Regions from separate parts of the Thalassotalea nanhaiensis genome, predicted to be linked through region 1. Evidence: predicted binding sites of a transcription regulator. Region 1 holds the regulator's gene; each other region holds the start of a gene.
The links. The regulator sigma-54, encoded in region 1, starts transcription at its own class of promoters, with help from an activator protein. The targets are predictions, from matches to a motif close to GTTGGCACGNNNNTNGNNT.

Region 1 (3,293 bases):
TTGTACAGGTTGATCCAAGCCATTGTAGGCTTTTAGTCCTTCTTCCCAGAAAGGGTTAGGTAAAAATCTTGCATCAAACACGTAATCAGCATCAGAAGGTACGCCATATTTAAAGCCAAATGATTCAAATACAATGACTAAATTACCGGTCGTTGAACCCAGTACTCTTTCTCGCACTAAATCGGCAAGTTGATGAGGGGTTAATTTTGACGTATTGATGTATAAATTTGCTCTACTTGCCACTGGGTCCAGTAATTTTTTCTCAAGAGCAATAGCCTGATCAAGTGCCATATTTTGACGAATAAGTGGATGTAAACGTCTTGTTTCGCTGTAGCGTCGTATAAGTTCACTATCATCGGCGTCTAAATACAAGATACTTAATTCTACCGAATTAGGCAGGTAATCTATGATCTCTTTAACATCGTCAGGGTTTTCTGGCAGGTTACGTACATCGAGTGATACGGCAACATTCTCATAGTCATTAATAACGGTATGCGTTAGTGCGGGTAATAGGTTTACCGGAATATTATCAACACAATAATAACCAAGATCTTCAAGCACTCTTAACGCGACGGTTTTACCTGAGCCTGAACGTCCACTTACGATGATTAGTTTCATTTTTTACCTAATTGTTTACAACCAATTGATGAAGTTCAGTGGCGCTGTGACAACGTCTCACTCTTTTACTATTCTCTTTATCACTAAAAAATTTCGCAACACTGGCCAAAGTCTCTAAATGTTGCTGACAATGATCTTCGGGTACGAACAGCGCGAAAAAGATATCCACCGGCTTATCATCAATAGCGTCGAAGATAACCGGCTTATCTGTTGTCAATAATACTGCTACGGGTCTTTCACTGTTATTGATTTTTCCGTGTGGAATAGCAATACCATTACCAATTCCAGTACTACTTAATTTTTCTCTTTTGCTTAAGCTTTCCAACAATTCTTTTGCGCTTGCACTACTAATTTTGTTCGCTGCAATTGCACTGATTTGTTGAAGAATGTTTTTCTTACTTTTACCCTGTACTGCACATAGGGTGCAGTCAGGGCTTAATAATTGATCTAGTTTCATAGTTAATGGTGGGCTAACTTAGCCTTATGTTTAAGAACTTGTCTATCTAATTTGTCGACCAAGCCGTCTATTGCCGCATACATATCTTCATGATTGGCTGAGGCAAAGATCTCGCCAGCATTTACATGCAAGGTTGCTTCTGCAATTTGTTGTAGTTTTTCTACTTTTAACACCACATAGACATTGTTTATGTGATCAAAATGTCGTTCCAGTTTTTGTAATTTTTCACTCACATATGAGCGCATAGAGTCGGTAACTTCAACATGATGGCCAGATAGATTAATTTGCATAAGCTTTATCCTTGTTTTGTTGGTTTTAAAGTAAACTTTTTCGTTGATTCGATGGTGGAATACCTAACGATTCTCTATATTTTGCAATGGTTCGACGTGCAACATTGATACCTTGATCGCTAAGTAGTTCAGCCATTTTGCTGTCACTTAATGGCTTTGCTGCTATCTCTGCATCGACGAGTTTTTTAATCAGCGCACGTATTGCTGTTGATGAACATTCACCACCATTCTCTGTACTGACATGACTCGAGAAGAAGTATTTTAATTCAAATATACCTCTGGGGGTATGCATATACTTTTGCGTGGTTACACGTGAAATTGTTGATTCATGCATTTCAACAGCTTCGGCAATATCGTTTAATACCATTGGACGCATTGCTTCTGGACCATGTTCAAAAAAGCCTTGTTGTTGCTGAACAATACAATTAGAAACTTTCAATAATGTGTCGTTTCTACTTTCAAGTGATTTGATAAACCACTTGGCTTCTTGTAAATGTGAGCGAATGAACTGGCTGTCTTCTGATGATTTAGTTGTTTTTACTAACGAGGCATATTGATTGTTAATACCAATTTTGGGCGCGGTATCAGGGTTCAATTCTACCACCCAGCGACCATTTTTTTTGAACACACTGACATCAGGAATAACGTATTGTTCTTCTTGTTGAACAATCGCATCGCCCGGTCTTGGGTTTAATGAGTGAATGAGTTGCATCACTTCTTTTAGCTGTGGTTCTTTTAATTTGGTTTTACGCATGATTTGTCTAAAATCACGATTACCTAATAAATCGATATGCTCGCTAATGACTAACTTGGCTTCTGCAATAAAGGGGGTGTCGGGGCTAAACTGAGCAAGTTGAATAAGTAAGCAATCGGCAATAGACTTGGCTCCTGAGCCAATAGGGTCAAACATGTGAATGCGTTTTAACACTGCTTCAACTTCGTCTAATTCAACTTCATCGTCGCCTAAGCTGGATAAAATATCTTCGCAGGTTACCGTAAGGTAGCCGCTGTCATCAATGGCATCAATTATTGTTACGGCAATGGTACGGTCAGTATCTGAAAACGGAGTTAATTCCATTTGCCAGGTCAAATGATCCTGGATAGATTCTGACGTTTCTCCTTGATAAACATAATCATCATTACTGACGCCACCAAGTCCCGTATTCGACGTACCGGCACTAAAGCTTTCTTCCCATGTTGAATCTACGGATAGCTCTTGTGGAATTTCATTTTGAGTTAATGCTTCAGAGGTACTTATTTCATCATGCGTAGGCTGCGCATCTTCACTTCCGTCAGGAGTATCTGCAGTAGCTGGTTTACTATCTAGGTGCGAGTCAGAATTAGCATTGTTTTCTTCTTGATTAGCCGATTCATCAACCTCTAATAAAGGATTGCTATCGAGGGCTTCTTGAATTTCTTGTTGAAGATCTAACGTAGATAGTTGCAACAGCTTTATCGCTTGTTGCAATTGTGGGGTCATCGTTAAGTGTTGCCCCATACGGAGCTGAAGACTAGGTCTCATTGTTTGAAAAAATTCCAAATTTGCATAAAGTTAGTTTATGCAAGTTAACTACTGATTACACGAGAAACGAATGGGTATTAATTCGCTCTAAGCTACGTCTTATAATATAACTATAGCTTGAATTTCTCACCTAGGTAGACATCTCGAACATGTTGATTACTTAAAACCTGTTCGGCATTACCTTCAGCGATTAATTCACCATGACTTACAATATATGCATGTTCACACACATCGAGGGTTTCTCGTACGTTGTGGTCGGTGATAAGTACTCCGATACCACGTTCTTTTAACTGTAAAATAATCTTTTTAATATCGCCTACTGAAATAGGGTCTACACCGGCAAACGGTTCATCTAATAAAATAAATTTTGGATCCGCAGCCAACGCTCGAGCAATTTCTACACGAC
Region 2 (3,293 bases), 310 kb from region 1:
CTCTTTGTGAACAAAAGGTGGCTTTTGTTGGCGCAGGCTCTGCGGGATGTGGTATTGCAGAACAAATTATTGCCCAAATGTGTTCAGAAGGATTAACTGATGAACAAGCTCGAAAACAAGTATTTATGGTTGATAGATATGGTCTGTTAACTGAAGGTATGACAGATTTACGTGACTTCCAGCAGAAGCTCGTACAAAGTCCTGAAGCTATAACTGATTGGAAATTCTCTGGCGAATACGCTGCGCTTTTAGATGTAATGCATTGTGCCAAACCTGATATTTTAATTGGGGTTTCAGGTCAAGCTGGTTTATTTACGGAACAGGTAGTTAAAGCGATGGCAGCTGGGACTGATAAGCCGATAATTTTCCCGTTATCTAACCCATCAAAACAAGTTGAAGCAACACCAGAGCAAGTGATTAATTGGACTGATGGTAATGTAGTTATTGCTACCGGTAGCCCGTTTGCACCGGTTAAATATAAAGGTGAAACGTTTAATATTGCCCAGTGTAATAACTCTTATATTTTCCCTGGAATTGGTTTAGGCGTTTTAGCGGCAAATATTAAATTTATTAGCGATGAAATGTTAATGTTAGCAAGTGAAACGCTTGCTGATGCATCACCACTTGCTAATACCGGCAAAGGCGAATTGTTACCGCCACTAACTGAAATTGCTACTATTAGTAAAAGCATCGCCTTTGCTATTGGTAAACTTGCTCAGCAGCAGGGCTTGGCGTTAGAAATAAGTGATGAACAATTATTGGCAAACATAGAGTCTAACTTCTGGAAGCCAGAATATAGAGCGTATAAGCGTTCTACAATGTAAAAAAAAGAGGCTGCTAATAAAATTAGCAGCCTCTTTAATATTAATTAGCTATTAATATTAGTCACTTACAGTGATTAGATTAAAGTCACTCATCTCGTCAATACTGTTTGATAACTCGCTTTCAAGTTGATCTAAACTTTTAAGGTTATGACATAGCTGTTCAGCCTGCTCACCAAGCACTTCTGCTTTACCTTCAACAGCTGTTTCTATGTCTCTGCCCATGTTTTCCATGCGTTCGCCAAAGGCTTCCATCTTCTGTTCAAAGTTTCCTTCTTCATTATTCATTGCAGTACCAACAGCAATTAATAAGTCGCCCACTGAGTCAGCAATAAGCTCTTCAATTTCCTCTTCTAATTCATCTTCCATAAATTGATCAAACTCATCGAAATCTTGCTCAGCAACGAAATAGTCACCGTTATTTTCATTGAATCGTTTTTCAACTTCGGCATTAATTTTGGTAAAAATGTTGTCAACACGAGCTTTACTTTCTTCGTTATCGCCACTAATTCCAATTACTACATGGCTTACGGCTTGAAAGGCAATTTCGATAGCGTCAGTTGCAAGTTTTACCACTTCAGGTACTTGCTGGTTTATTTGTTCAGAATACTCTGTAACCAATGCTTGCTGACGGTCAGTTAGGTCAACTAGTTTACCTTCAACAAACAACTGTTGATTATTGTTGATCTGTACATAGGTTTCGTCATCATTGATAAAGCGAATGCTATCTTCTGAAACTGCAATGCCGTAGTTAACATCGATAGAACATTCTTCGCTATTAAATGAGTAACTGCCTGAGTCATGGTCATTTTCATGAGCACTACTTGCAGTGCTTAACAGTGCAGTACTAAGTAAAAGAGTTGCTGTTATGTTGGTTAATAGTGAGTTTTTCATTCGTAATCCCATAATATTGTTGTACTTGTTTATTTCTCATATGTAGCAATAAACTAGCCAATAATATTTTTTCCTTTTATTTCAGGTGTTTATGGTTTTTCAGAACCGTACTAATAATTTAAAGGTTAATTTAACCAATTATTATTAGTCAAATTAACCATTTGTTAACAGTGCTAACCTAAGTTGTGCTCATCAATACCTACACAATTGTTATAAAAATCGTTAAGACGTTTTGTTTTTTAATTGGCGTTCGACAAAATAACGCGGTTCATCAGCATAGCCTAAAATTAATCGACGAATTAAATCTAGGCCTGTATTGGCAATAAAATTTTGAAAATGAATACGATGGGTTGGCAAATATAATCTCTTAGCAAAAACTTGCTGTTTATCTCCCCATGCGAGCCAAACAGTGCCAACCGGTTTTTCTTCAGTGCCACCATCTGGGCCAGCAATGCCAGACACTGATACGGCATAATCGGCATCACTAACCGCCAAAGCACCAGTAACCATTTCTTTAACTACTTGCTCACTTACTGCGCCAAATTGTTCTAACGTTTTCTCATTTACATTAACTAACTTGGCCTTCATTCGATTAGAGTAAGTGACAAAACCTGCTTCAAAAACATTTGATGAACCGGCAATACCAGTAAGCTGTGCGGCTATCATACCGCCAGTACATGATTCTGCAGTAGTAATGGTTTTACCTTGCTGATTTAACAGTTCAACCACAGTTGCAGCAATAGAGTTGCCATTTTCACTAACAATATGTTGGCCTAACAGGCCTTTAATTTTGTTATACCATTCATCTCTAAGGGTGGAAGACGTATGGCTTCTGCTGGTTAATTTTACTTCTAACAGCGGCATGGTTGCTCGAAAGCCAAGCTCTATTTCTTCAGGCCAATTAGGGTAGGTTTCATTAACCATCTTTTGTAACCCTGACTCGCCTATTCCAAAAACTTTCAGCTTTTGAGTTACTGTTTGTAGCTCCTCTGGTAACTGCTTAGCAATCTCTGGCAAAATTTCATTTCGTAGCATTGCTTTTAATTCTACCGGAACACCTGGTGTGCAGATAATTTGGCAATTGTTATGACTCAGAGAGAAACCTGGCGCGCTGCCTATTGGGTTATTAACAATATTACAACCAGCAGGCAATAATGCTTGTTTCATATTTGGGCCGGTTAAACGGTAACTACGCTTTACACACCATGCCTTTACTTGTTCCAGTGCAGTAGGATGCAAAGCAAGTGGTTTATTTGCTGCTTCAGAAAGAGCTTGTGCGGTCATATCATCAACTGTTGGACCTAAGCCACCGTTGATGATCAATATATCGGCATCAACGCTTAGTTGTTCCATTTGTTCAGTAAGCAATTGCAAATTATCGCCAACTGTTACTTTACGAGTAAGCTCGATACCAAGATTTTTAAACTCTCGGGCGATAAATACCGAATTAGTATCAACAATATCGCCACTCATTAATTCATTGCCGGTAAGCAATAACTGCACATTTAACATAGATTTTATTTTGTTGTTTAATTTTATTAGTAAGGTAATGTATCACTTTGGCATAACTAAAAATAT
Region 3 (3,293 bases), 1.8 Mb from region 1:
AATTGCCAAGTTACTTAATGAGTAGGCCAATGGGTTGTTTATTTCGTGGGCAATACCAGCAGATAACATGCCAACCGATGCCATTTTTTCTGATTGAATTAAGGTTTGTTGATTGAGTTTTAAATCGGCAATGCTTGCTTGTAATTCGCTATTGGCACGTTTTAATCTGATTTGTGTGGTTTGCAGATTTCTTTGATAAATAGAACTTGCGATCCGAGGAGCAATAATATTAGCAACTATTTGCAATAACTCTTGTTCGGATTTTGTATAATTATTTATAAATTTAGATTCAGAGTCGATAACCGCAATTGTTTCACCTTCATAGATTACTGGCACTGTAAGCTCTGAGCGGCCTGAATATTGATCAAATATATAGCGAGAGTCAAGCATAGTGTCAGGTACTATCTCTGCTACCTTAGTTTCTGCTACGGTACCAACAATGCCTTGCCCCATAGGAATTTCTATTCTTTCATAGATTTGCCTATCTTTAGGGTTTTTAATACCAAATGCTGAAACTTGAATTAATACTTGCTCTGCTCGTAGGTAAATAACACAATCTTCAAACTCCATGATATCACCTACGCCTTGAGCGATAGACCATAGCAGGTCATCTAAACTTGCTTGCTCAAGCATAGCCAATGCAAAATCATTAATTTTCTTCACACCTACTGACATAGTTACTACCTATTAGATGTTAGATTACCCATTATTAAGCATAGTTTAATTTTTGCAAGGTAACCAATTTAGTTGAGTTATAAGTTAACTAAATAAGGACATTTAAAGTGGGCAGTTATTAAAGTTAAGGGAGGAATGTATATTTTTATTGTGTAGGCAAAAATAGAAAGTGGGGCGCTAGCCTTTTAAACCTGGCATTGTTACATAATCGTATTATGAACATAGTTTGCTGATAACTTTTGAAATTAATTTCTAGCTGTACCTTATGATTGAATACTTTTATAAAACTAGTAGATAAAAGGTATTAGTTAACTAATTGAGTATGTTATTCGCCATTTTCTTCTGAATTCGCCAAGTTGTATGCTCTTCCAATCTTGTCGTCATTTATTTCTTTTGTTCGTCATATTTTTGTCGCCATTATTTTTCTTTTGAAAAGGGTGGAAACCTAAGTTTTATTAGAAGCTAAGTAAAATGGGTTTTGTAACCCAATTGTTATTTGTTGGCATGATTCTGGCTTTAGTAGAGGTAGATTAATTTAAACGGAATAATTTATGAATCTTTCTTCATCAAACAAAATAACAATAATAAGGTCTGCGCTTAGTACTTTGCTGCTACTTTCTGTAGCAGCTTTTCTTTTTTTCTCTAACAGTCAAACGTTACAAAAGGGTTCTTACATTGTTCAAGGAGCAAGTAAACCAACGTTGATTGCCGCAATTGAATCAGTTGGTGGTGAAGTCGTTCATAACTATACTGTCATTCAAGCAATTTCAGCTTTATTAACAAGTAACCAAGCAGAGCAGATTCGTAATAATCATCCTTTGATTAGGTTGTTTTCCGATGAGAAAGTTAAACTGAGTTCACATAAGTCGAAATCTAAAGCAGGAAACGGCGTTGATGAACGTAATACTTATTTTCCAACACAGGTAGGTGCAAGCCAGCTTCATTCGCAAGGGATCACAGGTGAAGGCGTTGGTGTTGCTATTATCGATAGTGGTGCTGCAAAGTTTGATGGTATCCGTAAGAACAGCTACGGTAAAAAGCGTACAATTCATCATCATAGCGTACTTAAAGGTAGCAAAGCATTAAAAGATGAGTATGGTCATGGTACTCATATCACCAGCTTAATTAGTAATAGCTCAACTGCATTTAATAGTAACGGTGATGCAAGTGAATCATATAATGGCATTGCCCCTGACGTTGAATTAACGATTGTTAAAGCGTTTGATGCTAATGGCAGCTCTACTTACACAGATGTTTTAAAAGCTATTGAATATGTTGTTGAAAATCGTGATAAACATAATATCAAAGTATTAAACCTTTCTTTTAGTGCTAAACCACAGTCTTTTTACTGGCAAGATCCTATCAACCAAGCATTAATGGTTGCTTGGCAAGAAGGAATTACTGTATTTGCTTCAGCAGGTAACAGTGGTTCAGAAGCTATGTCTATTGGCGTTCCGGGCAATAACCCTTATGTGATAACCATTGGTGCTACTTCGGACAACTATACACCGTTTGATTTAAGTGATGACTTTGTTACTTCATTTTCTAGTGCTGGTCCTACCGTTGAAGGTTTTATTAAGCCTGAACTAGTTGCTCCTGGTGGCCATATGCAAGGCCTAATGAGTCATAAATCTAAAATCTATAAAGATTACCCTGAATATGCAGATGGTAATGATTACTTCTTATTATCTGGTACATCACAATCTACCGCTGTAGCAAGTGGTGTTGCTGCTCTTATGCTACAAGATGACCCATATCTAACACCTAATGATATTAAATGTCGTTTGATATCATCAGCATTTGCAGGTACAGCAAATGAAGGCGAATTGTCATACAGCATTTTTCAACAAGGTGCAGGTATGATAAACGCACCATGGGCAGTAGCTAGCGACAAAGTCGGCTGTGCTAACCAAGGAATGGATATCGCTAATGAATTGAATGATTCACAACATTATGCCGGCCCAGCTCGTCGTTATGATGATAATGGTGATTTTTATATTCTAGGTGTAGAAGGACATGAATGGGATGGTTTGTACAACAAAGCTCACTTGTGGCCAAACGCTCACTTGTGGCCAAACGCTCACCTGTGGCCAAACGCTCACCTGTGGCCAAACGCTCACTTGTGGCCAAACGCTCACTTGTGGCCAAACGCTCACTTGTGGCCAAACGCTCACTTGTGGCCAAACGCTCACTTGTGGCCAAACGCTCACTTATGGCCAAACGCTCACTTATGGCCAAACTCTAACTTATGGGGCGATGCAGCCGTTTGGGAAAACGCACATTTATGGCCAAATTCGAATTCATTTTTAGATTTGGGAAGTGATATAAGTTCAGTCTCATTTATCAATAAATGGATAGAACAAGAATAATAATTAAAAAGGCGCCGAAGGCGCCTTTTTACTGAATAAATTATGCATTGAAGGCCTGAATTTTAATGACAATTGAAGGCTGAAATGCTATTAATAAGTAGAATTAAATAATAATAAACTTTAGGTTGCTGTAATGACCACTAATAAGAGTCAGTATATTTTATTGCTGACCGTATCTCTTATATTTTCCGCTTTGTTTTTACTGTTCAGTAGTCAGACATTTGCATCAAATATTACTAATCAAAATCA

Region 2: the regulator sigma-54 is predicted to act here: its motif matches at 1,759-1,777, upstream of RI845_RS15130 (DUF2884 family protein).
Region 3: the regulator sigma-54 is predicted to act here: its motif matches at 1,174-1,192, upstream of RI845_RS08675 (S8 family peptidase).

What each region holds. Positions count from the first base shown of each region.
Region 1 covers NZ_CP134146.1:3,796,988-3,800,280, reverse strand. Annotated here, with positions in the region: gene rapZ (RNase adapter RapZ) at 1-618, opposite strand, end outside; gene ptsN (PTS IIA-like nitrogen regulatory protein PtsN) at 626-1,075, opposite strand; gene hpf (ribosome hibernation promoting factor) at 1,078-1,365, opposite strand; gene RI845_RS16495 (RNA polymerase factor sigma-54) at 1,391-2,887, opposite strand; gene lptB (LPS export ABC transporter ATP-binding protein) at 2,998-3,293, opposite strand, start outside.
Region 2 covers NZ_CP134146.1:3,489,180-3,492,472, reverse strand. Annotated here, with positions in the region: gene RI845_RS15135 (NAD-dependent malic enzyme) at 1-824, shown strand, start outside; gene RI845_RS15130 (DUF2884 family protein) at 882-1,715, opposite strand; gene RI845_RS15125 (CinA family nicotinamide mononucleotide deamidase-related protein) at 1,938-3,227, opposite strand.
Region 3 covers NZ_CP134146.1:1,967,817-1,971,109, forward strand. Annotated here, with positions in the region: gene RI845_RS08670 (sensor histidine kinase) at 1-675, opposite strand, end outside; gene RI845_RS08675 (S8 family peptidase) at 1,227-3,044, shown strand; gene RI845_RS08680 (two-component regulator propeller domain-containing protein) at 3,178-3,293, shown strand, end outside.